4 regions of the Paracoccus aminophilus JCM 7686 genome follow, and region 1 is predicted to be linked to each of the others. Evidence: riboswitches for the same ligand, from Rfam matches in the RefSeq annotation. Region 1 holds a riboswitch; each other region holds the start of a gene.

Region 1 (5,845 bases):
GGCGTCGCGGTAATATTCGAGGTTTTCATTGTTCATGAAAGCCGCCGGATAATAGACGCGCCCGATCTTGCCTTCCTTGCGGATCTCGATCTTGGCCACGATCGGGTGGATCGAGCTGGTCGAGTTGTTGATATAGCTGATCGAGCCGGTCGGCGGCACCGCTTGCAGGTTGCGGTTGTAAAGGCCATGCGCCATCACATCCGCCTTCAGCGCGGCCCAATCCTCACGGGTCGGCAGCTCGATGCCGTCAAAGACGCGCACGACCTCCTCCGAGACCGGCAGCCAGTCCTGTTCGGTATATTTTGCGAAGAACGAGCCATCGGCATATTTCGATTTCTCGAAGCCCTTGAAAGTCTCGCCTTTTTCGCGCGCGATCAGGTTCGAGGCGCGGATCGCGTGATAGGCGATGGCGGCGAAATAGACGCTGGTGAACTCGACGCCTTCGGGCGAGCCGTAATGGATGCGCTCGCGGGCGAGGAAGCCGTGCAGGTTCATCTGGCCAAGACCGACCGCATGGGCCTCGTCATTGCCGCGCCGGATCGAGGGGACGGATTCGATTGCCGACATTTCCGACACTGCCGTCAGCGCGCGGATTGCCGCTTCGACGGTGGCGCCGAAATCCGGGCCGTCCATCGTTGCCGCGATATTCAGCGAGCCGAGGTTGCAGGAAATATCCGTGCCCATCTTGGAATAGCTCAGATCTTCGCTGAACTCCGAGGCCTCATTGACCTGCAGGATTTCCGAGCAGAGGTTCGACATGGTGATGCGCCCGTCGATCGGGTTGGCTTTGTTCACCGTGTCTTCGAACATGATATAGGGATAGCCGCTCTCGAACTGGATCTCGGCCAGCGTCTGGAAGAAGGCGCGGGCGTTGATCTTTTTCTTCTTGATGCGCTTGTCGTCGACCATCTCTTGATATTTCTCGGTGACCGAGATTTCCGAGAAGGGGACGCCGTAGACCTTCTGCACGTCATGGGGCGAGAAGAGATACATATCCTCGTTCTTCTTCGCCAGATCGAAGGTCACATCGGGAATGACCACGCCCAAAGACAGCGTCTTGATGCGGATCTTCTCGTCGGCGTTCTCGCGCTTGGTGTCGAGGAACCGCAGGATATCGGGGTGGTGAGCGTTCAGATAGACCGCGCCCGCACCCTGACGCGCGCCAAGCTGGTTCGCGTAGGAGAAGCTGTCTTCCAGCAGTTTCATCACCGGGATGACGCCCGAGGACTGGTTCTCGATACCTTTGATCGGTGCGCCGGATTCGCGGATATTGGTCAGCATCAAGGCCACGCCGCCGCCGCGCTTCGAGAGCTGCAAGGACGAGTTGATCGAGCGGCCGATCGATTCCATGTTGTCTTCGATGCGCAGCAGGAAGCAGGAAATCAGCTCGCCGCGCGATTTCTTCCCGGCATTGAGAAAGGTCGGCGTTGCCGGCTGGAAGCGCCCCGAAAGGATCTCATCCATGAAGCGGGTCGCCAGCTTTTCATCGCCGCGCGCCAGCGCCAGCGAGACCATGACGACGCGGTCCTCATAACGCTCGAGATAGCGCTGACCGTCGCGGGTCTTCAGTGTATAGGAGGTGTAATATTTGAACGCGCCGAGGAAGGTCGGGAAGCGGAACTTCTTGCGGTAAGCCTCGTCCCAGATCTGGCGCATGAAGTTCTTGGAATATTGGTCCAGAACCTCGGCCTCGTAATAGCCTTCCTCGACCAGATAATCGAGCTTCTCGTCCAGCGAGTGGAAGAACACGGTGTTCTGGTTCACATGCTGGAGGAAATATTGATGCGCCGCCTTGCGGTCGGCGTCAAAGCGGATGTTGCCCTCATTGTCATAGAGGTTCAGCATCGCGTTCAGCGCATGATAATCGAGTTCGGCCTTCACGCCATTGTCGAGCATTCCATCCCCCGGAATTCTGCTAGGCCCGCGCGGATACGGGCGATGTCGGTTTCATTGCCGGAAAGCTCAAAGCGGTAGAGCACCGGGACGTTGCATTTTTGTGCGATCACATCGCCCGCAAGGGCGAAGGTCGAGCCGAAGTTTCGGTTTCCCCCGGCGATGACGCCACGCAACAAGGCGCGGCGGGCGGTGTCGTTCAGGAAGTGGATCACCGGCTTGGCGACAGCGCCCCGCCCCTGCCCGTCTGCATAGGTCGGCAGGACCAGCACATAGGGCACGCGGGGCTCGGGCATCGGCTCGGCAGGCGACAGGGGTATCCGCGCGCCGCCAAGGCCCAGCCGCTCCACCAAGCGGGCCGTATTGCCCGAGCGCGAGGAGTAATAGACCAGATCCAGCACGGCGCGGCGGGCTCCTTACGACAGGCGGCCGATCATGTCGGGACGGAACCCGGCCCAATGCTCTTCACCCGCGATCACCACCGGGGCCTGACGATAGCCAAGCGCCACCACTTTCTCCATGGCAGCCGCGTCTTCCGTCAGGTCCACCACCTGATAGGACAGGCCCTTTGCATCGAGCGCGCGGGTGGTGGCCGTGCACTGCACGCAAGCCGGTTTGGAGTAGACGGTGATGGTCATTTTTTGTCCCTAGGCATGGCACGAGAGGCGAAGGGACCACCGTCGAAGCGCACCGCGACGGATATCAAAAGGTCCCGCGCCCACCGCACGGTTAAGTCTTTTTCCTGTCCTGGCAGGTCTCTGACTCACGGGTCACGGCTCGGCCGATCCCTAGGGGTGGCAGCCCCCGGACCTCTTTGGCTTCGCTCTCCGCCTACAGTTGCGGGGGCAGCGCTGGCTTGAACCAGCTTCCCTCTTTTTCCCTCCTCAAGCTTTCGCCCGACTCAAGAACCAGAACACAACCAATGGACACCACCGCCACAGAAATGTCAACATATGGTATATAGGCAACGATGCCCGCCAAGCCATCTGACTTTGCTGAGTTTTGCTTGAAATGTAGGGAAAACTGGTGGCCGGAAAAGAAGAAGGGGGCCGTTGGGCCCCCTCTCGCATCTTGCGGATTCGGTTTCAAGCGCCATCGCTGTGACGCCGCAGCATATCAGCTTTGCGTGCGCTGCGCCCGGGCGTGGAAGACGAAGCCGAGGAAGTTCAGAAGCACCTGCGCCGCCAGAACCGAGGTGACATCGCCATGGTCGTAATCGGGCGCGACCTCGACCAGATCGATGCCGACGATCTCGTGACGTTGCGCCACCGCCTGCAGCATTTCGAGCACCTCGTAATAGAGGAAGCCGCCATGCGAGGGCGTGCCGGTGCCGGGCGCGATCGAGGGGCAGAAGCCGTCGATATCAAGCGTGACATAGACGCGCGCGCCCTCCGGGATGCGGTCGATCACCCCCTCGGCCCCCAGTTTGCGCGCCTGACGCACCGAGAGGATATCCGAGCCCGCCGCCCGCGCCGCCTCATAGCCATCGCGCGCCGTCGACGAGACGTTGCGGATGCCGACCTGGGTCATGCCCGTGACATAGTCCTTTTCCGAGGCGCGGCGCAGCGGGCTGCCGTGGCCGGTGCGCACGCCGTGACGCTCGTCTACGAAATCGAGATGGGCGTCGATTTGCAGGATGTGGATGTCGCCGCGCCCCGCGAAGGCCTCGATGCAGGGGATGTTGATCGAATGATCGCCGCCGATCACCACCGGGAAGGCCCCGGCATTCAGGATCGCCTCGACCCCGGTCTTGATATTGGCATGGCTTTTCGCGGTATCGGTGTGGACGATATCGGCGTCGCCAATATCGACGATGCGCACATCCGAGGTCAGATAGGTCGCGTCGTCTTCGTGGTCATAGGCGCCGCCATGGCCAAAGCTGAAGAGCGTCGAGGCCTCGCGCACGCCCCTCGGCCCAAAGCGCGAGCCTGCGCGGTATTGCGTCCCGAAATCGAAGGGCGCGCCCAGCACGGCAACATCGGCGTCGATCTTCGACCAATCCGCGACATAGGGATTCTTGCCGAAGGTGCAGATGCCAACGAAGGGCAGGTTCAGGCGGCCAGCGTCATAAGTAGCGCTCATAAGGGGGTCCTTTCGGGTCGAGGTCAGTCTTCCAGCTTGGCGCCGGGGGCTCCGGCGCGGCTGAACATGATGGAAACAAAGGTGATCGCGGCGGCGATGGTCAGCAGCCAGGCCGGAGCATAGGCCGCGCCGATAAAGCCGCCGATCCAGGTCGCCGCCAGCGGCGCGGTGCCGCCGAACAGCGCATTCGCCGAGTTATAGCTGAGCGCGAAGCCCGAGAAGCGGACGCGGGTCGGGAAAAGCTCGCACAGGAAGGTCGCCAGCGTGCCGCCATTCATCGCGAAGAGGATGCCAAAAAGCGACAGAACCGCGAGGATCAGCAGGTAGCCACCGCTCGCCATGCCGGTGTAATCGACCGACGAGAGCACGCTGAACAAAGGCAGCGTCGCCACCATGAACAGCCCCGAGCACAGCAGCAAGATCCGCTTGCGACCAATCCGGTCCGACAACCGCCCCATCAGGAAAATCGCGCAAAGATAGGCCAAAAGCGTCACCGTCGCGCTCAGGAAGGCCGCTTCCTTGCCGACGCCCAGCTCATCCGACAGCCAGGTCGGCATATAGATCAGGATCAGATAGAAGCCGACCGCATTGACCAAGGTGCCGCCAAAGGCCGTGAAGATCTGCGGCAGATGGTTCTGAAGCAGCTCTTTGACCGGAGCCACGGGCACATGGCGCTCTTCCTCAAGCGATTGGAAATGCGGGGATTCCTCAAGGCGGCGCCGGATGTAGACGCCGACAAAGCCCAAGGGCAGCGCCATCAGGAAGGGCAGACGCCAGCCCCAGGACAGCAATTGTTCTTCGGTCAGGACGCCATAAAGCACCGCCACGAACAGCGAGGCCGCGAGCAGCCCGGTCGCCTCACCCGCAGGCACAAGGCAGGTGAAAAAGCCGCGCCGGTTGTCGGGCGCATATTCCGCCAGAAACGAGGCCGCGCCCGCGAATTCGCCCGAGGCGGCAAAGCCCTGCACCATCCGCGTCAGCAGCAACAGCACCGGTGCCAACATGCCGACGGACTGATAGCCCGGCAGGAAAGCAATGACGAAAGTCGCGCCCGACATGATGAAGATCGACAGCGACAGCGTCGCCTTGCGCCCGAATTTATCGCCGAAATGGCCCCAGATCACGCCGCCGATCGGACGCACGATGAAGCTCAGCGCAAAGACCGCATAGGTCGCCATCAAGGCGCTGCGGGCATCGGTCGCCGGAAAGAACACCTTGGCGATGACCGCGGCGAGAAAGCCGTAAACGGCATAGTCGAACCATTCGACAAAGGTTCCGATGAAGCTGGCGAAGGCGGCGCGGCGCAGCAGGCCGCTTTCGGCCACCTCAGCGCGGCTCGGACCGGGATTGGCCCTGAATTCGGTGGTCTCGGCAGTCATGAGGTCTCCTCCCCTCTGGCTGGTTGCGGCTTTGGGGAGCGCAGGCCCTGGCCGCAGGACAACCTCCCCGCTGTCCTGCGACCGGATCTGACGATGCCGCGCCGCTCACCTGCCATAAATCGAGAGTTTCTGTTATTCGTTTCGGGATTTCTGATGTATTCGACCGAAAGGAGGAGGAGCGATGCGCATCAACGACTATACCTTGCGCAATCTGCGCACCTTCTGCGCCGTGGTCGAACATGGCGGCTTTGGCGGGGCTCAGGCGGTGCTGGGCGCCTCGCCTGCGGCGATCTCGACCCATCTCAAGGATCTGGAAACGACCTTGGGCTTCACGCTCTGTCATCGCGGGCGCGCGGGTTTTGCCGTGACGCCCAAGGGGCAAGAGGTCTATGCCGAGGCCAAGCGCATGCTCTCGGTGATGGAGGTCTGCGAGGCCAATCTTGGCACGCTGCGCCGGATGCTGACCGGGCATCTGCGCATCGGCATCGTCG
Region 2 (5,845 bases), on a different replicon from region 1:
ACCTTCAGCTATATCAAGACCTTGCGCAATCACGCGGCCTATGTCCTGCCCGACCGCGACGCGCTGCACATGGAAAGCGCCTTTCTGGCCGCCTATACGGCACGGGTGGTCAAGGTCTGCCACCGGCGCGGCATCCATGCCATCGGCGGCATGTCGGCGGCGCTGCCGGTCGCCAATGACACTGATGCCAATCGCCATGCCTTCGATCTGGTCCGCCATGACAAAGAGCGCGAGGTCAGCATGGGCTTTGATGGCTGCTGGGTCGCGCATCCCGGGCTGGTCGCCGTCGCGCAAGAGGTCTTTGACCGCCAGATGCCGCGCGCCAATCAGATCAGCCGCCCGCGTCAGGAATGGCGGATCGAGCCCGCCATGCTCTTGCGCCCGCATCAGGGCCAGATCACCTTGCGCGGGGTTCAGGCCAATATCGCGATTGCGATGGAATATCTCTCGAACTGGCTGATGGGGCGCGGCACGGTGCCGATTGCGCATCTGCTCGAAGATGCCGCCACCGCCGAGACCAGCCGTGCGCAGCTCTGGCAATGGGTCCATCATCGCGCGCCGGTCGAGTTCTCGGATGGCGAAGAACGGCTTCTGACCGCCGATTGGCTGGGCGAGCTTATTCAGGCCGAGATCGTCCGCATTCTCGACCGGATCGGCCCCAATGCCTTCCACCGCGGCCATTACGCCCCGGCGGCCCGGCTGGTCCATGAGGCCGCCACCGCGCGGCTTTTGCCCGAATTCATCACGCTTGCCGCCTATGACCTGCTGAATGCGCTCGACTGATGGACCCGGTCACTACGCTTTCGCCCTTTGGCGGCCCGCTTCCCGAACCTCAACCCGAACCACTGCCGCGCGCTGTACCCGCGCCGCAGGACAAAACCCAACAGATTGAACGTGAAAGGAAACATCATGACCAAACGAAAGACTTTTTCGGAGATCCATGGCGAGCTCCTGTCCCGCTACCCCTCCGGTCAGGCGCCGGGCGGGGTTTCGGTTGACGCGATTGCGCAGCTGCGCCTGCAAAGCCCCTACGACACCCATCTCGATATTGCCCGCGACATGGCGGCGGTGATGCGCGCCGATATGGCCGCTTACGACGCGGATAGCGCACAATTCACCCAATCGCTTGGCTGCTGGTCGGGCTTTCACGCCCAGCAGATGATCAAATCGGTCAAGCGCCTGCGCGGCACGGTCAAGGGCACCTATGTCTATCTCTCGGGCTGGATGGTCGCCGGTCTGCGCAACCGCTGGGGCCATCTGCCTGACCAATCGATGCATGAAAAAACCGCCGTCGCCGATCTGATCAACGAGATCTATGTCTCGCTGCGTCAGGCCGATGAGGTCGCGCTGAACGATCTTTTCAAGGATCTCAAGGCCGCGAAAACCGACGAGGCGCGCCGCGCCGCGATCGAGGCCATCGATAGCTTCGAAAGCCATGTCGTGCCGATCATCGCCGATATCGACGCGGGCTTTGGCAATGAACATGCGACCTATCTGCTCGCGAAAGAGCTGATCAAGGCGGGGGCCTCGGCGCTCCAGATCGAGAACCAGGTCTCGGATGCCAAGCAATGCGGCCATCAGGACGGCAAGGTCACCGTGCCGCGCGAAGATTTCATCGAGAAACTCCGCGCCTGCCGTCTGGCCTTTGAAGAGCTCGGCGTCGATCATGGCGTCATCGTCGCGCGCACCGACAGCCTTGGCGCCGGTCTGACCCAGAAAGTGCCGGTCAGCCAGAAGCCGGGCGATCACGCCGCCGAATATCTCAAATGGCTGAAGACCGAGCAGATCACCGAGGCCAATCCGATCCGCGAGGGCGAACTTGCGCTCTATCAGGGCGGCGAATTCGTCAAGCCGGTGCGCCTGCCGAACGGGCTCTTCCCCTTCATCGAAGGCACCGGCCGCGCCCGGGTGATCGAGGATTGCGTGGCCTCGCTGCGCGATGGCGGCGCGGATCTCCTGTGGATCGAAACCGACACGCCGAATGTCGATGAGATCGCCAGCATGGTGAATGAAATCCGCAAGGAGGTGCCGAAAGCCAAGCTGACCTATAACAACTCGCCGAGCTTCAACTGGACGCTCAACCTGCGCAAACAGGTGCGCACACAATGGCTGGCCGAGGGCAAGATCAGCGCGCGCGATTACCCCGAGGGCAATGAGCTGATGAAGGCCGATTACGACGCGACGGATCTCGGCCGCGAGGCAGATGCGCGTCTGCAACGCTTCCAGACCGATATTTCGGCGCGCGCGGGGGTCTTCCACAACCTCATCACGTTGCCGACCTTCCACCTCACCGCGAAATCGGTCGATGAACTCAGCCGCGGCTATTTCGGCGAGGACAAGATGCTGGCCTATGTGAAGACGGTCCAGCGCGAGGAAATCCGGCGCGGCATCTCGGCGGTCAAGCACCAGCACGAGGTCGGCTCGGATCTGGGCGACACGTTCAAGGAAATGGTCGCGGGCGAGCGCGCGCTGAAAGCGGGCGGCCATGCCAATACGATGAACCAATTCGCGGCGGAATAAGCCGCGCCCCGGATAGGGGGCCGGGGTTTCCTTGGGAATCGCGGTAAACCGGCCCTCTCTGCGCCGTCCCTTCCGGGGGCGGCGCATCTGTTTTCGCCGTCCTGCCCGCGCCGGTTAGTCGAAGAGCGCGGCGCCGGGATGGAGCGACCAGCGCCGCCCGTCATGGCTCAGCCGCGTGCGCGACAGGGGCTTGACGCTGACCCGCGCGGCGGCGCTCAGGGGCGCGTCGAGCACCGACAGGACCAGCGCCTGAATCGGGCCGGGATGGGTAATGGCGATCAGCTCTCCGCTTTCGGGCGTCAGGGCGTCAAGCCAGCCGGTCACCCGCGCGGCCATCTGCGCGAAGCTTTCGCCCCCATGCGGCGCGGCGGTGGGATCGCCCAGCCAGGCCGCGAAATCGGCGGGGGCTTCGGCCAGCAGATCGGCGGGCGCGCGCCCGGCCCAGGCGCCGAAATCGGTCTCGGCCAAAGCAGGGACCAGCACGCCCTGACAGCCAAGCGCCTGCGCGGTGTCGCGCGCGCGCCGCAGGGGCGAGATCAGGCAGAGGTCCGCCCCGGCAAGCGGGGTCAGCTTGTCCAGCGCAGGCCGAGAGGCTGGCTGATCGGCGGGGAAAGCCGTGCCGTCAGGGGGCGCGGCGCAAATCAGGGAAAGTCGGATCGTCATCAGTTGAGCTTCGGACATTGGGGTTAGGTCAGGCAAGTTCTCTTTGACATTGCCACATTGCAGGCGCAGCATCTTCGAGATTGTCCTGACGGTGGAAGCCGGTGTGAATCCGGCGCGGTCGCGCCACTGTAACCGCGAAAGCCTCGCGGAAGTCAGACCCCTGTTCATGGCAAGCAGAAATCCACGCCGGACGCGTATCCGAAGGAGAGAAATTATGGCTATGTCTGCCGTCGCCCCCGACTTTCAGGTCGAGCCGATCCCGCTGAGCAAATGGGCGCCTTGGGCGATCTTTGCGGGCGTGATCATGCTGCTCGCCATGTATTTCGTCACCACCGAGCAAGGCGCGGTGGCATTGTTCGACGGCATGTATGTGCATGAATTCGTGCATGATGCCCGTCACCTCCTCGGCTTCCCCTGCCACTGAGGGGATCTGACATGACTGGACGTTATTTGCTGCTCGGCATGATTGCCGGGCTGATCGCTGGCCTATTGGCGTTTGGCGTGGGCCGCGTCTGGGGCGAGCCCCCGGTTGCCGCCGCCATTGCCATCGAAGAGGCGAATTCCGCCGCTGAAGCCGAGGCCGATCACGCCGCCACCCATGAGGCCGCGACCCATGAACATGGCACGACCGACGCGGGTTCGACCGTGGTCGCATCAAGCGAATCTGCGGCGCCTGCCGGGCATTCGCATGGCGGCGACGAAGAGGCGCTGGTGTCGCGCGAGACTCAGGCGGGCTTTGGCCTGCTGACCGGGATGCTGGTCTTTGGCGCGGGGCTTGGCGGCATCTTCGGTCTGGCCTTCGCGCTGATCGAGGGGCGTTTCTCGCATCTCTCGGCACAGGCGACCTCGGCGATCATGGCCGGGCTTGGCTATGTCATGGTCATCATCGTGCCGCAGCTCAAATACCCGGCCAACCCGCCCGCGGTCGGCCACGGCGAGACCATCGGAATGCGCACGCAGCTTTATTTCGCGATGCTGCTTTTGTCGATCATCGCCATGGTGATCGCGGTCGCAATCGCGCGCAGCAGCACCAACCGCTGGCAGTCGGGCATCATCGCCACCATCGCCTATCTTGGGCTGGTCACGGCGGCGGGCTTTGTGCTGCCCACGATCAACGAAGTTCCTGCGGATTTCCCGGGCGATCTGCTTTGGCACTTCCGCACGGTCTCGCTGGTGATCGAGGCGGTGCTCTGGGGCGGCATCGGGCTGATCTTCGGCTGGCTGGTCCAGCGTTCGTGGAACCACACGCCGGCCCATCGCACGCGGCTCGCTTAAGACGCCCCCTTAACACGCAGCGATCCTGACACATCTGACGCGCCGGCCCTCCCGTCGGCGCGTTTTTCTGTCAGGCCCCGCTGGAATAGGGCGCGAACCGTGCATCGGTCGGGCTGACATCCAGCGCGCGGCCCAGCATCGGAAAGGCGCGCTGCGGACAGGCGGGCCGCTCGCAGACCTTGCAGCCCGGGCCGATCCGCGTCGCAAGACCCGGATCGTGCAGATCGAGCCCGCGCGCATAGACCAGCCGCTCGGCATGGGCGAGATCACAACCGACCGCGACCGTGAAGGTCTTTTCCAAGGCGGCAAACCCGCCCTGACCGTGCCGCACCAGCCGCGCAATCCACAGATAACTGCGCCCGTCGGGCATTTGCGCGACCTGCCGCACGATTTCTCCGGGGCGCGAGAACGCCTCGTAGATATTCCACAGCGGGCAGGACCCGCCGATCCGCGAAAAGTGGAAATCGGTGGCGGACTGCCGCTTCGAGATATTCCCGGCGCGGTCGGTGCGGATGAAGAAAAACGGCACGCCGCGCGCCTCGGGGCGTTGCAGGGTCGAGAGCCGGTGACAGGTGGTCTCGAACCCCACGCCAAAGCGACGCCCGAGCAGGTCGATGTCATAGCCAAGCGCCTCGGCCGTCGCCAGAAACAGCCGGTAGGGCAGCAGCAGCGCGCCCGCGAAATAGTTCGCAAGCCCAATGCGCAGCAAGGCGCGGGCATCGGGGCCGAGCCCCGGCTCATCCGAGAGCCGCCGGATCAGCTCATCCTGTTCGAGAAAGGCCAGCTGGGTCGCGATCTGATAGGCCTGCTGGCCCTCGCTCAGATGAGCGGCGAGATGCAAGAGCCGCGCCGCCGGGTCAAAGTGGCGCAGACTGCCGCTTTCGGGCGCAAGCGCAATGCGGATGCCATGCCGCCCCGCCAGCCGGTCGATCAGCCCCGGCGTCATGCGACCGGGCGGCAGGGCCGCGCCGATGGCCTCGGCGGCCTCGTCGAGCTCGGGGATGTAATTGCGCCGCTCGTAAAACCAGTCGCGCACCGATTCAAACGCCGCCGGAGAGGCCGCGCTGTCGCGGTTGTCGAGCCGCCCGGCCAGAAGATCGGCGCGCTCTGCCGTATCGCGCAGACGCCGCTGCATCGCGACAATCGCGCGAGCGACGGCGGGCATATTGGCGGCGAGCTCGCGCACCTCGGCCAAAGACGCCCCCGCGCCCTGATCGGCCAAGGCGCCGCGCAGCTCGGTGATGAGCCGCCCCTCATCGGCATCGGAAAAGAGCTGCACATCCAGCCCGAAGGCCTGATTGAGCTTCAAAAGCACCGGCACGGTCAGCGGACGCTGGTTCTGCTCGATCTGGTTGAGATAGCTCGGCGAGATCTCGAGCGCGCGGGC
Region 3 (5,845 bases), 1.3 Mb from region 1:
TTCAATCAGATCCATTGGCACACGGGAGTGCTGGCACTCGAGTGAAATTAGGTCGAGGGATGATTTCTGGAGCTTGGGGAAAATCTCCTCATATTGCCGCCACTCTGCGCCAAGGGTTTTCTTCCAATCTGTATTGGCCTTGATGCCATAGCCATAGCAGATATGAACGGCGGTCTGGCAGTTGAGGCCCTCGACCGCCCGTTCCAAAGCGGCGATCCCCCAATCATTCACTTCGTCGAAGAAGACATTGAAGGCCGGTTCGTCAAACTGGATGATGTCGACACCTGTAGCCTCAAGCTCTTTGGCTTCTTGATTGAGGATTTTCGCAAATTCCCAGGCGAGTTTCTCGCGGCTTTTGTAATGACCATCGTAAAGCGTGTCGATCATGGTCATCGGACCGGGCAGCGCCCATTTGATCGGCTGATCGGTCAGTCCACGCAGAAATTTGGCATCCTCGATAAAGACAGATTTGGGGCGAGAGACGGCTCCGACGACCGAGGGCACGCTCGCGTCATAACGATTGCGGATCCGGACGGTCTCGCGTTTCTCGAAATCCACGCCATCGAGATGCTCGATAAAGGTCGTGACGAAATGCTGACGCGTTTGTTCGCCGTCGCTGACAATATCGATGCCCGCCTGTTGCTGATCGCTCAGGGTGACGCGCAGGGCATCCTGTTTTCCTTCAATCAGCTCGTCGCCCTGAAGCTTCCACGGCGACCAGAGGGTTTCAGGCTGGGCGAGCCAAACCGGCTTGGGAAGGCTTCCGGCGGTCGAAGTGGGCAAAAGCTTATTCATGGTAATGTGACCTTGCATCGTCGTTGATCAGGCAGAGTATTGGGAGGACCATTTCTCGAGAATTTCTCGATATGGCTCAATGAAAGTGTCGCGTGCGCGTTGTCCTTGCTCGATCGCCAGCCGGCTGCGCTCATCGCGATCATAAGCGATCTGCGTCAGGGAATAATCCTGATGTTTCAAGCTTGGTTGGTAGGTTTTTCCAGCGATGGAATTGGCATTGTAGATTTCTGGGCGGTAGATCCTTTGAAAGGTTTCCATCGTGCTGATCGTGCCAATCAGTTCGAGACATGAGTAATCACTCAGCAGATCACCGGTAAAATAGAACGCCAAGGGGGCGACACTGTTTGGAGGCATGAAGTAGCGCACCTGCAAGCCCATCTTTTCAAAGTAAAGATCAGTCGCAGAGAAGGCATCCTGCCGATATTCAACGCCCAGAACGGGATGCGTGTTTTCGGTTCTCTGATAGGTTTTGCTGCTGGACACGCTCAGGCAGATGACCGGAAGCTTTTTGAAGGTCTCTTTATAGGCAGGAGACTTCAGAAAGAACCGGAAGAGATTCCCATGCAGATCACCGAAATGCGCTGGCGCGCTGAAACTTGATCGCCCGTCATTGTGCTGCGGTAGCAGGATACTGAAATCATAATCGCGGACATAGGACGAGAAATTATTCCCCGCAATTCCTTCGATGCGCTGGCCGTTTTTCCGATCAAGGATCGTCGGTTTCAAGATTTCGATCAGGGGGAAAGCCTCGGCGCTTTTGTTATCTCCGATGCTGATTTCCGCAGAGATGATCTCCAATTCGACCGAATAGCGGTCGTTTCCCGGATTGTCCCAATGCGCCAGAGCATTGAAGCGGTTGTCGATCATTTTGAAGGTGTTGCGCAGGTTTTCCTCGCGCCTGCTGCCTCGGGCGAGATTGGCAAAGTTGGTCGTGGTGCGCGTGTTCTCGGCCGGGCGATAATTCTCGTCGAACCGCGTGCTTTTGAGCGAATAGGTGAGGTCTGTTCTCATCCTGACATGCCTTCTGAGCGGCCTGAATCGACAGGCCGTGAAAACGAAATGACTCCCCGTGACGGAGTCACGAGGCGGCGATGTCACCTTGCGGATGGCCGCTCCCGACTGCCCACCGCAGCCGGAACAGGTGAGTGATCGAGGCAGGTTTCCTGACTTGCGGGTCGTCACCTAGTCTGGCCTTCCCGACGCGAACTCCGCGCCAGTGGCATGTCAGACAGGCTCGCCGCCTACAGTTGCGGGGGCAGTTCCGGATTCGGCGACAGCCTGACCGGATTCCCTTTTATCCGGGGCTTCCCCCGGCACCTTGATCCGATGGCAAGATCGGCCGGATGGGGGACGATGTCAACGCGGCTGGATCGTCGGAATATTCATGTTGAATATGAAGAATATGAGGGTTTGAGCAGTTCGCTGTGGCCTGATTACGGCATCGATTTCGATCTGCTGGCGGGCGGGCAAGCACGGGGTTTCGGGGAGCACAACGGGTTGCCTTGCTTCGACGTAGACCACATTGCCCTCGCCGCAACTGCGTCATTCCTGCATTCAAAGCCACGGCTCTAAAGCCCAAAAGCAGGAGGAACGCCTCCCGCCGTCAGTGTGGGAGGATGGTTTCTGCAGCGGCCTTATAGCCTTCCGCGCCATCGACGGTCTTCACGCCCGCAAGCCAAGTCTGGAGAAGTTCAGGCCGCTTGGCGATCAGATCCTTGGCCACATCCGAGGGGTCCGCACCGTCTTCGGTGATCGCGTTCATCCCGGTGTTTTCATAGGCGAGATCGAATTTCAGATTGTCGAGCAGCTTTGCCACATTGGGGCACTCTTGTGCGTAACCGGTGCGGGTAATGGTCCTGACGGTGGCGCCGCCAAAGTTCGGGCCATATTCCTCATCACCTCCGCTGAGATAGCTCAGCTTGTATTTGATGTTCATCGGATGGGGCTCCCAGCCAAGGAAGACGATCCAGTCACCGCGTCGCGTCAAACGATCCACCTGTGCGAGCGTCGCGGCTTCGCTCGATTCGACCAGCTCCCAATCGCCTAAGCCGTGGCGTCCGGCCTCGATCATCTCGAGCAAGGGTTTGTTGGCCCCGGCCTCGATACCGTAGATCTTCGACCCGAACTTGTCGGCGTGCTTGGCCAGATCGTCAAACGAGGTGACGCCCGCCTCGGCGACATAACTCGGAACCGCGAGGGTGAATTTGGCGCCGGTCAGATTCGTCGACAGCACCGCGACATCGCCATTGTCGAAATAGGATTTGAACTCAGTGCTTTGGGCAGGCAACCAGTTGCCGAGGAACACATCGACCTGATCGCTTTTCAGCGCCTCATAGGTCAGGTTGAGGCTGAGATAGATCTGCTCGGGTATATAGCCCAAAGCCTTCAGCAGCAGCGAGGCGGTGGCATTGGTCAGCGCGAGATCCGTCCAGCCAAGATCGGCGAGACGAACAGTCTGGCAGGCTTCCGCCTCGGCAGCCGCGCCAGCGTGGGGCGCGAGCAGCAGCAGGGCGAGGCTGGCGGAGAGGAGGTGCGATTTCATCTGCGTCTCAGTTTTTTATTGAACACGCCAACAAGAATAATTACTTTGTTGACGTGTTCAATAAAAAAATCCCAGACGGTCGAAACAGAGAGATGTGATGCCAAAACTTGGAATGCAGACGATACGACAGCAGCAGATCATCGCGGCAGCGATCGAGACGATCCATGAGCGCGGGATCGAGCAAAGCTCGATCCGGCAGATCGGCAGCCGAGCCGGCATCTCGCCGAGCCTGATCACGCATTATTTCGGCAGCAGGGACGAGCTCTACACGCTGGTTCTGCGCCATCTGAACCGCGAGCTGTCCCGCGCGACTGTGCGCAATCTGCGCAAGGCCTCGACCCCGATGGAGCGGCTCATGGCCATCGCCTCGGCGCAGTTCGACCCCGAGCAATTCCAGCCTGCCGTCGCCAGCACATGGTTTGCGCTCTGGGCCGCGCTGCGCGGCAATGCCGAGATGCTGCGCTTCCAGACGATCTATCACCGTCGGCTGGCCAGCAATATCGCGCATTGCCTCCGTCCGCTCATTCCGGCGGAGGATATTGATTTCGCGGTGAACTGCCTGTCGGCCATGATCGATGGTCTCTGGGTCGGGGCCGCGCAACCGACCGGCCATATCACCACAGAGACCGCGCTGCCGATCTTTCAGAAATACGTCTTGCAGCTGGTCGGCCAGCTCTCGCGGCGGGAGGCGAGGACATGGAACTGACGGAATATGCCGCAGCGGATGGCGTCGGTCTGGCGAGGCTGATTGCGGCTCGGGAGGTCTCGGCCCGTGAGGTCATCGAGGCCGCCATTGCCATGATCGAGGCACGCAACCCGGAACTCAATGCGGTGATCGCGACCAATTTCGAGGCGGCTCTGGCAGGTTGCGACAGCCTCCCCGGCGGCGTTCTGAGCGGCGTGCCGTTCCTGCTGAAGGACGCGAACCTTTATTCGTGCGACATGCCCACCACCTTCGGATCGGCTTTCTTCAAGGGGGATGCGCCGCGCCCTGACAGCCTCATGGTTGAGCGCTGGCGGACTGCAGGGTTGGCGATTCTGGGCAAGACGAATACGCCGGAATTCGCGGCGGAATTCGTGACCGAGCCACGCGCCTATGGCGTCACCCACAACCCCCATCGCCCCGGCATGACGGTCGGTGGCAGCAGCGGCGGGGCCGCCGCGGCGGTGGCCTCGGGTATGGTGCCGATCGCCCATGCGACCGATCTCGGCGGGTCGATCCGCATTCCGGCGGCCTGCACCGGCGTCTTCGGCTTCAAGCCGACGGCAGGGCTGAACCCGGTCGGGCCCTATTTCGACGCGATCGCGGGCGGGTTGAATTCCGATCACGTCATCACCCGCACGGTCCGAGACAGCGCGGCCTCGCTCGATATCACAGCGAATGGCGGCGGCTCGTTTCTCAACGCCCTGCGCAACCCGGTGCGATTTCGCATCGGCGTCGCGGACAAAGACCCAAGTGGTCGGGCGCCGGGTGCGACGGAGCGCGCAGCGGTCCATCGCGCGGCCGCGCTGCTGGCAGAGCTTGGCCACGAGATCGTCCCCTATGAATACCCGGGCGCACTCTCGACGGATTGGTTCGACTATCTGTGGATTTTCGACATTGTCTCGCTGGTCGAGCAGCGTGCGCGCGCGCTTGGCCGTGATCCCGAGCGCGACGAATTGGAGCCGCTGACCTGGCATCTGATGGGAAAGGCGGCGCAGGGCGGGCGCGCGGCATATCAATCCGCACAGACCGCGCGCGCCGCCTATAACAGGGCCTATCTGGGCTCGCTGGACCAGCTCGACCTGATCCTGACGCCAAGCCTCGCCAGCGCGCCTCCGGCCGAAGGAACCCTGTCCTATGTCAGTTTCGCCAATGTCGATGACTGGAACGACGCGGGCTACGGCTTTGCGCCCTATTCGATCCCCTCGAATATCTCGGGGCAGCCTTCTGCATCATGTCCGTGGTTTCGCGATGAGGACGGGCTGTCGGTTGGCGTGCAGTTGAGCGGAAAGCCGGGAGCCGATCTCGCCGTGCTGCAAACCTGCGCGCAGGTCGAGGAAGCCATGTCCTAGGTTTGGGGTTGCCGGGCAGGGCCACGGGCGTCGTCTGCGATCCTAAGCGCCGTGTTCTCCGCTAGAATAAGGACTGCATCATCTCGACGCCTTGCTTTTCAACCCCCACGCGCAACGCAATGGCTGCATGTCCTTGAAGGCAAGGTCCATCAGAGTGTTTCCATTTCAAGGGGCTAGCGCCCGAACGGGCCGATGCCGCGTTGCTTCAGACCGGCTTTCCTGTGCCACGCAACCTCGGCCTCAGTTCGAGGGTGGCGTTTGGGCACAGGCCGCGATGCTCCAGTCTTTGGCGATGACGCAGACCGCGCCATGTTTTCCGATCTCCATCGCCGAGACGCCGATCGGCTCGGCCCCGGCGGTTGTGCTGGCCATGGCCGTCCGGCAGGCCGCCGCATAGCCGGGGTTTGCGGAATAGGCCTTGCAGTCGTCGAACATGCCGAAGTCATATTTCAG
Region 4 (5,845 bases), on a different replicon from region 1:
TGCTGACCGTGCGCGAGCAGCCCTATATCGAGGCCGAGCGCATCTTAGGCGCCTCGCGAAGCCGCATCGCGCTGATGCATATCCTGCCAAATATCATGGGGCCTTTGGTCATTTTGGCCAGCATGGACATCCCCGTGGTCATCGCCATCGAGGCGGGTCTCTCGTTCATCGGCCTTGGCGTGCGCCCGCCGCTCGCAAGCTGGGGAACGCTGATCTACGACGGCTTTGCCAATATCAACCAATCGACCATTCCGGTCATCGTCTCTTGCGTCGCATTGGCCGGGGCGACCCTTGGTTTCACGCTTCTGGGCGAGGCCCTGCGCGATGCGATCGACCCCAGAAGGAGGTCCGCAAGATGAGCACCACCCCCCTTGTTTCGATCCGCGATCTCAGCGTCGAGGCCGCAGGCGCGACCGGCCCGCTGCATCTCTTGCGCGGCGTCGATATCGACATCGCGCCGGGCCGGATTGTCGGCGTGGTCGGCGAATCCGGTTCAGGCAAATCGACCCTCGCCTCGGCGATCCTCGGGCTGCTTGCCAGCAATGTCACCAAGGTCGGCGGCGAGATCCGCTTTCAGGGCCTTGATCTGCTGGCGCTCACCGAGCCCCAAAAGCGCGCCTTGCGCGGCGACCGGATCGCGATGATCTTTCAAGATCCGATGACCGTGCTCAATCCGGTCTTCAAGATCGGCACCCAGCTTGTCGATGTCATCCGGCGCAAGCGACCCGGTGTCTCGCGCGCGGATGCCATGGCCGCGGCCGAGGCGATGCTGCAACGCGTCGGCATCTCGGAACCCGCGCGCCGCCTTGCCGCCTATCCGCATCAGATGTCGGGCGGGATGAGGCAGCGCGTGATGATCGCCATGGCGCTGTTGACCAATCCCCAGCTGATCCTCGCCGACGAGCCGACGACCGCGCTAGATGCAACCGTCGAGGCCCAGATCGTCGAGATCTTCCGCGATCTGCAACGCGAGAGTGCCTGTTCGGTCCTCTTCATCTCGCATCACCTCGGGCTCTTGTCCGAGTTCTGCGACGACGCCATCGTCGTCTATGGCGGGCTGGTGGTCGAAGCCGGGCCGATGGCCGAGATCATCGGCAATCCCCGCCATCCCTATACCGCCGCGCTGCTTGGCTGCGAGATCGACGAGGGCGAAAGCGGCACCGCGCTCAAGACCATTCCCGGCCATCCGCCCAGCCCGTCCGCGCTGCTTGCGGGCTGTGCCTTCGCCCCGCGTTGTGCGCTGGTGGACGAGCTTTGCCTGCGTGGCCCGGTGCCCATGGCCGAGGTCGGCGCGGGTGTTTCCGTTCGTTGCACGAGGATCTGACATGGATTGGCGTTCCGAAACTCTCCACCGCACCGCGCCGCCGCTGATCGCTTTCGAGAAGCTCTCTGTCACCTTCGGCAATGTCATCCGCGCGCTTGATGAGGTCACGCTTTCGATCCCGCGCGGCTCGGTCACCGGGCTGGTCGGCGAAAGCGGCTCGGGCAAGACGACGCTGTGCCGGGTTTTCGTGGCCTTACAACGGGCAAGCGCGGGCCGGGTCACCTTCGCGGGCGAAAACCTGTCCGAGCTGCTCGCGAAGGACGAAATGGCCTATCGGCGGCGCGTCCAGATGCTGCTGCAGGACGCCGCCGCCTCGCTTTCGCCGCGCATGGCCGTGGGCAAGCTGCTGGCCGAGCCCTTGCGCATTCACGGCCTGCCCATGGCCGAGCATTGGCCGCGCGTGCTGAAGGCCTTCGAGCGGCTGGGGCTCGCGCGGGAACTGCTAGAGAAATACCCGCATCAGCTTTCGGGCGGACAGGCGCGGCGGGTGGCGATTGCCCGTGCGCTGGCGCTGCAGCCAGAGCTCATTATCGCGGATGAGCCGACGGCGGGGCTCGATCTCTCGATCCGGGGCGAGCTGTTGAACCTCATGCTCGAGCTCAAGCAGGAATATGGCCTGACCTATGTGATGGTCAGCCATGATCTCAATGTGATCCGCCGCGTCACCGATCGCGTCGCGGTGATGTATCTCGGCCAGATCGTCGAAGAGGCCGAGACCGCCGCGCTCTTTCGCCACCCGCGCCACCCCTATACCGCCGCACTTCTGTCTGCGCGCGCCGTCATCGACCCGGCGCAGCGGCAAAAGCGGGTGGTGCTGCAAGGCGAGATCCCAAGCCCGATCAACCCGCCCCCCGGCTGCCGTTTCTCGACCCGCTGCCCGGCGGTGCGCGACCGCTGCCGGGCCGAGGCACCTGCCCTGACGCAAGATGACAGGGGCTCTTTCCGCTGCCATTTCCCGCAGGCGGATCCGGCGGTCGCGCGCCTGTCTGCGACCGTCCAAACCCCCGCGCCTTGAGCGCATCCTGCCGCGCCCAACCGAGGATCTTCTGCCGACTTGACCGGCTCGGGCCGAAGCGGCAGAAGGTTCGGGTCAAGGTTCCCGTCGCCAGATCCTCGGATGTGGTGGCCGGGCTAAGAGGGAATCCGGTGAGAAACCGGAGCTGACCCGCAACTGTATGCAGCGAGGGCTCGCATCACCCGTCACTGGCCCCATGGCCGGGAAGACCGATGCGAAGGCCTGACGACCTGCAAGCCAGGAGACCTGCCTGACGACAGAGGCTGTTCCGCGATCGGGAGTATCGCGGGGGCGTGTTCGCGGTGTCGGGCCCCTTTCAGTTGGGGCCCATCGCTGCCGGATCTCCCCCCATCCCGCTGCGGAACCTGTGCAGGAGGGCGGGCGTGGATCACCGTCAGGAAGGCGAAATGGCGGGCAAACCCCAGCGGCAGGCGCTTCTGCTGCTGGCCAAATCCGCATTCGCGGCCACGCCCCATCGCGAGATGTCCCGGATCGCTGCGGCTTTGGCGGCGCGACCCGAGATCCGCGCCCGGTTCGATCTGGTCGAATGCTGCTATCTCGAACAAGGTGAGCCCTCGCTGCGCGATGCTCTGCGGTCGCTTGCCGAAAAGGGGCTGGCGCAGGTCGTGATCCTGCCCGTGATCGTGCCGATGGAGCCGAGCCTGCGCAATTGGCTGGGCCTGATGCTGGCGCTTTGGCGGGCTGAAAGCCCGTTGCCCGACATCGTGCTGGCCGACGAGATCGCGGCCACCGCGGGCCTCTCCGACATCTTGGCGCGGCTGGCGCTTGAAGCGCCGCGTCATGCCTTGCCTTGTGGCGATGCACCCCGGCCCGAAGCGGTTCAGGTACCGTCCCAGCATTACCGGGTTCTGGTCTGCACCGGACCGACCTGCCATGCGCGGGGCGCGACCGCGATCTGGGCGCATCTGCGCAACCAACAGGTCCGCCGCAAGCTGCGGGTGACCGGCGCGGGCACGATGACGGCCAAGACGAGCTGCCTTGGGCCCTGCGCGCTTGGGCCGGTGGTGCAGGTCTTTCCCGATGGCACCTGGTATGGCGGTGTCACCGAAGAGGCCCTCGACCGCATGATTGACGAACACCTTCTGGCCGGTCATCCGGTCGCCGATTTTGCCTATTCGCCCGGAGGCCGCAAACAGCAGCTCCGGGCCCTGCCCCTTTCCCCTGAGAAGAAGGAACACGAATGACCCTGTTCGGAAAATCGGCTTTCGCGGGCCTTTTGGCCTTGGGCGCGACTCTGGCGCTTCCGGCTTTGGCCCAAGATGCCTTGCGGGTGGGCCAGACGTTTCTGGTCGACAACCTTGACCCCACAGCGGGCTCGGCGGGCTGGGCGCTGACCAGCCACGGCGTCGGCGGCCAGCTCTGGAGCGTCGATGCCGCGGGCCGGCTGGTGCCCGAGCTGGCGCAATCGGCCAACCGGACCGGAGATCTGAGCTGGACCATCACCTTGGCTGAGGGGCGCCGCTTTTCGGACGGCAGCCCTGTGACCGCCGCTGCGCTGAAGGCGGGCTTCGAGAATACTTTCGCCAAGAATGCGCCCGCCGCCGCGACCGGCGGCAAGCTAAGCTTCGAGGCGCCCGATGACCGCACGCTTCTGGTCACGACCGAGCGCCCGGTCGCGATGCTGCCCGCGCTTTTCGCGGAATGGCCGCTGATCGCATATGGCTTCGACGGCGCGGGACAGCCGCTGTTCACCGGGCCCTATAAGGTGACGGGCTTTACCGCCGATGCGACACTGGATCTGGCCGCGAACCCCTATCACCCCGCCGGAGCCGACCGCTCGGATATCACATTGCGCAAATTCGGCGATGCTCAGACCATGGCTCTGGCGCTGCAATCGGGCGAGCTCGATCTGGCGTTTGGCTTGCCGGTCGAGGGGCTTTCCGCGATCCGCGCCAATCCCGATCTGACGGTCAAAAGCTTTCAGGTCGGCTATCAATATTTCGGCTTCCTGAACACCGAAAGTCCGACCCTCTCTGACCCGAAGCTGCGTCAGGCGATTGATCTGGCGCTCGGTCGGCCCGAACTGATCGAGGCTATCGGCAATGGCGTTCCCGCGACCGGCGCTTTCGCGCCCTATTTCCCTTTCGCGGGCAAGGTCGAGCGGGTCAGCGACCGATATCTCGCGGGCGATCTGCTTGATAAGGCCGGTTGGACCGCCGGGTCCGACGGCAAGCGAACCAAAGACGGCGTGCCGCTTCGTCTGAGGCTGGTGACCTATTCCTCGCGCCCCGATCTGGTCACGATGCTGCCCGTGGTCGCGGCGCAGCTGAACCGTCTGGGCATTGCGAGCGAAACCCGTGTTGTCGAAAACCCGGGCGATGCCGCCGCCGAGGGCGATTTCGACATCTTCCTCTGGGCCCAGCACACCGCGCCGAACGGCGATCCGGCGTTCTTCTTCAACTCGATGCTGGTCAGCGGCGCCGCCCTGAACCATGCGCGCTATAAAAGCCCGGCCTTTGACGCGATCATCGCCAAATTCAGCGAAACCGCCGATCCCGAGACCCGCAACCAGATCGCTCTGGAGGCGCAGGACCAGCTTTTCGAGGACGTGCCGGTCACCTTCCTGATCGCGCCGGAATGGCGGGTCGGCCTGTCGACGCGGCTCAAGGATTATGAGCCCTGGGGCTCGGACTATTATGTGATCCGCCCCGAGATGGGCGAGATCCGCTGAGCCGGGACCGCCAAAGGTGATCGCCCATCTGCTGCAAGCGAGCTTGCGCCAAGCCACAAGCCTGCTTGCGGTTTCGGCTTTGGCCTTCTGCGTCGTGGCTCAGATGCCCGCCGATCCGGTCGAGATCGCCATGCGGGCCTGGAACCTGCCGCCGGACCCGGACACAATCGCGCGGTTGCGGATGGAATGGGGGCTCGACCGGCCTCTGGTGCTGCGCTGGCTGTCCTGGCTTGGAGGCTTTGTCACGGGCGATTGGGGCCTGTCCTTTCGTACCGGCGCGCCGGTGCGCGATGAGTTCCTGTCGCGCCTGCCGTTGTCGCTTGGGCTCGGTGCCGCGGCTTTGGCTTTGGCGGTGATCCTTGCGATCCCGCTTGGCTTTGCCGCCGCGCTGCGGCCAAACGGCTGGGCCGATCGCTTCGGGCGCGGCCTTGTCGTCGTCGTGCAAGCGGTGCCGAGCTTCTGGCTCGGGCTCGTGCTGATCTGGTTGCTGGCCGCCGAGCTGCGCCTGATCCGGCCCTTTTCCGGCGGGCCGGTCATTCTGGCGATGGCGGCGGTGCTGATCGCCTTGCCGCCGATGGCGATGATGGCGCGAGTGCTGCGGCGCGAGCTGCTGGCCTCGACCACTCAGCCGTGGTTTCGCACCGCCATCGCCAAGGGGCTCAGCCAAAGCGCGGCGCTTAGACGCCATTCCGCCCGCGCCGGGGCCTATGCCTTGCTGGCGGCGCTGCGCTCGGAAATCGGCTGGATGCTTGGCACGACCGCGACGCTGGAAGTGCTTTTCGGCCTGCCCGGCGTCAGCCAGTTCGTCCTGCAA

Evidence for each region. Region 1 has a riboswitch for cobalamin ahead of nrdH (glutaredoxin-like protein NrdH). Riboswitches for the same ligand answer to the same signal wherever they lie in the genome.
Region 2: linked by a shared signal. The riboswitch ahead of JCM7686_RS22005 (CbtB domain-containing protein) and the one ahead of nrdH (glutaredoxin-like protein NrdH) in region 1 are both predicted to bind cobalamin.
Region 3: linked by a shared signal. The riboswitch ahead of JCM7686_RS07010 (DUF1852 domain-containing protein) and the one ahead of nrdH (glutaredoxin-like protein NrdH) in region 1 are both predicted to bind cobalamin.
Region 4: linked by a shared signal. The riboswitch ahead of JCM7686_RS17810 ((2Fe-2S) ferredoxin domain-containing protein) and the one ahead of nrdH (glutaredoxin-like protein NrdH) in region 1 are both predicted to bind cobalamin.

The regions. Positions count from the first base shown of each region.
Region 1 covers NC_022041.1:137,612-143,456, reverse strand. Annotated here, with positions in the region: gene nrdE (class 1b ribonucleoside-diphosphate reductase subunit alpha) at 1-1,896, opposite strand, end outside; gene nrdI (class Ib ribonucleoside-diphosphate reductase assembly flavoprotein NrdI) at 1,878-2,294, opposite strand; gene nrdH (glutaredoxin-like protein NrdH) at 2,310-2,531, opposite strand; cobalamin riboswitch at 2,626-2,821, opposite strand; gene speB (agmatinase) at 3,010-3,975, opposite strand; gene JCM7686_RS00705 (MFS transporter) at 3,999-5,354, opposite strand; gene JCM7686_RS00700 (LysR family transcriptional regulator) at 5,536-5,845, shown strand, end outside.
Region 2 covers NC_022044.1:138,191-144,035, forward strand. Annotated here, with positions in the region: gene JCM7686_RS21990 (malate synthase) at 1-783, shown strand, start outside; gene JCM7686_RS21995 (isocitrate lyase) at 910-2,520, shown strand; gene JCM7686_RS22000 (histidine phosphatase family protein) at 2,635-3,183, opposite strand; adenosylcobalamin (AdoCbl) riboswitch at 3,264-3,356, shown strand; gene JCM7686_RS22005 (CbtB domain-containing protein) at 3,404-3,607, shown strand; gene JCM7686_RS22010 (CbtA family protein) at 3,619-4,458, shown strand; gene JCM7686_RS22015 (short-chain fatty acyl-CoA regulator family protein) at 4,529-5,845, opposite strand, start outside.
Region 3 covers NC_022041.1:1,406,299-1,412,143, forward strand. Annotated here, with positions in the region: gene JCM7686_RS07005 (methionine synthase) at 1-795, opposite strand, end outside; gene JCM7686_RS07010 (DUF1852 domain-containing protein) at 823-1,806, opposite strand; cobalamin riboswitch at 1,932-2,131, opposite strand; gene JCM7686_RS24320 (hypothetical protein) at 2,149-2,367, shown strand; gene choX (choline ABC transporter substrate-binding protein) at 2,399-3,337, opposite strand; gene betI (transcriptional regulator BetI) at 3,435-4,043, shown strand; gene JCM7686_RS07030 (amidase) at 4,034-5,392, shown strand; gene JCM7686_RS07035 (hypothetical protein) at 5,633-5,845, opposite strand, start outside.
Region 4 covers NC_022042.1:40,775-46,619, reverse strand. Annotated here, with positions in the region: gene JCM7686_RS17825 (ABC transporter permease) at 1-359, shown strand, start outside; gene JCM7686_RS17820 (ABC transporter ATP-binding protein) at 356-1,324, shown strand; gene JCM7686_RS17815 (oligopeptide/dipeptide ABC transporter ATP-binding protein) at 1,326-2,339, shown strand; cobalamin riboswitch at 2,415-2,607, shown strand; gene JCM7686_RS17810 ((2Fe-2S) ferredoxin domain-containing protein) at 2,723-3,544, shown strand; gene JCM7686_RS17805 (ABC transporter substrate-binding protein) at 3,541-5,031, shown strand; gene JCM7686_RS17800 (ABC transporter permease) at 5,048-5,845, shown strand, end outside.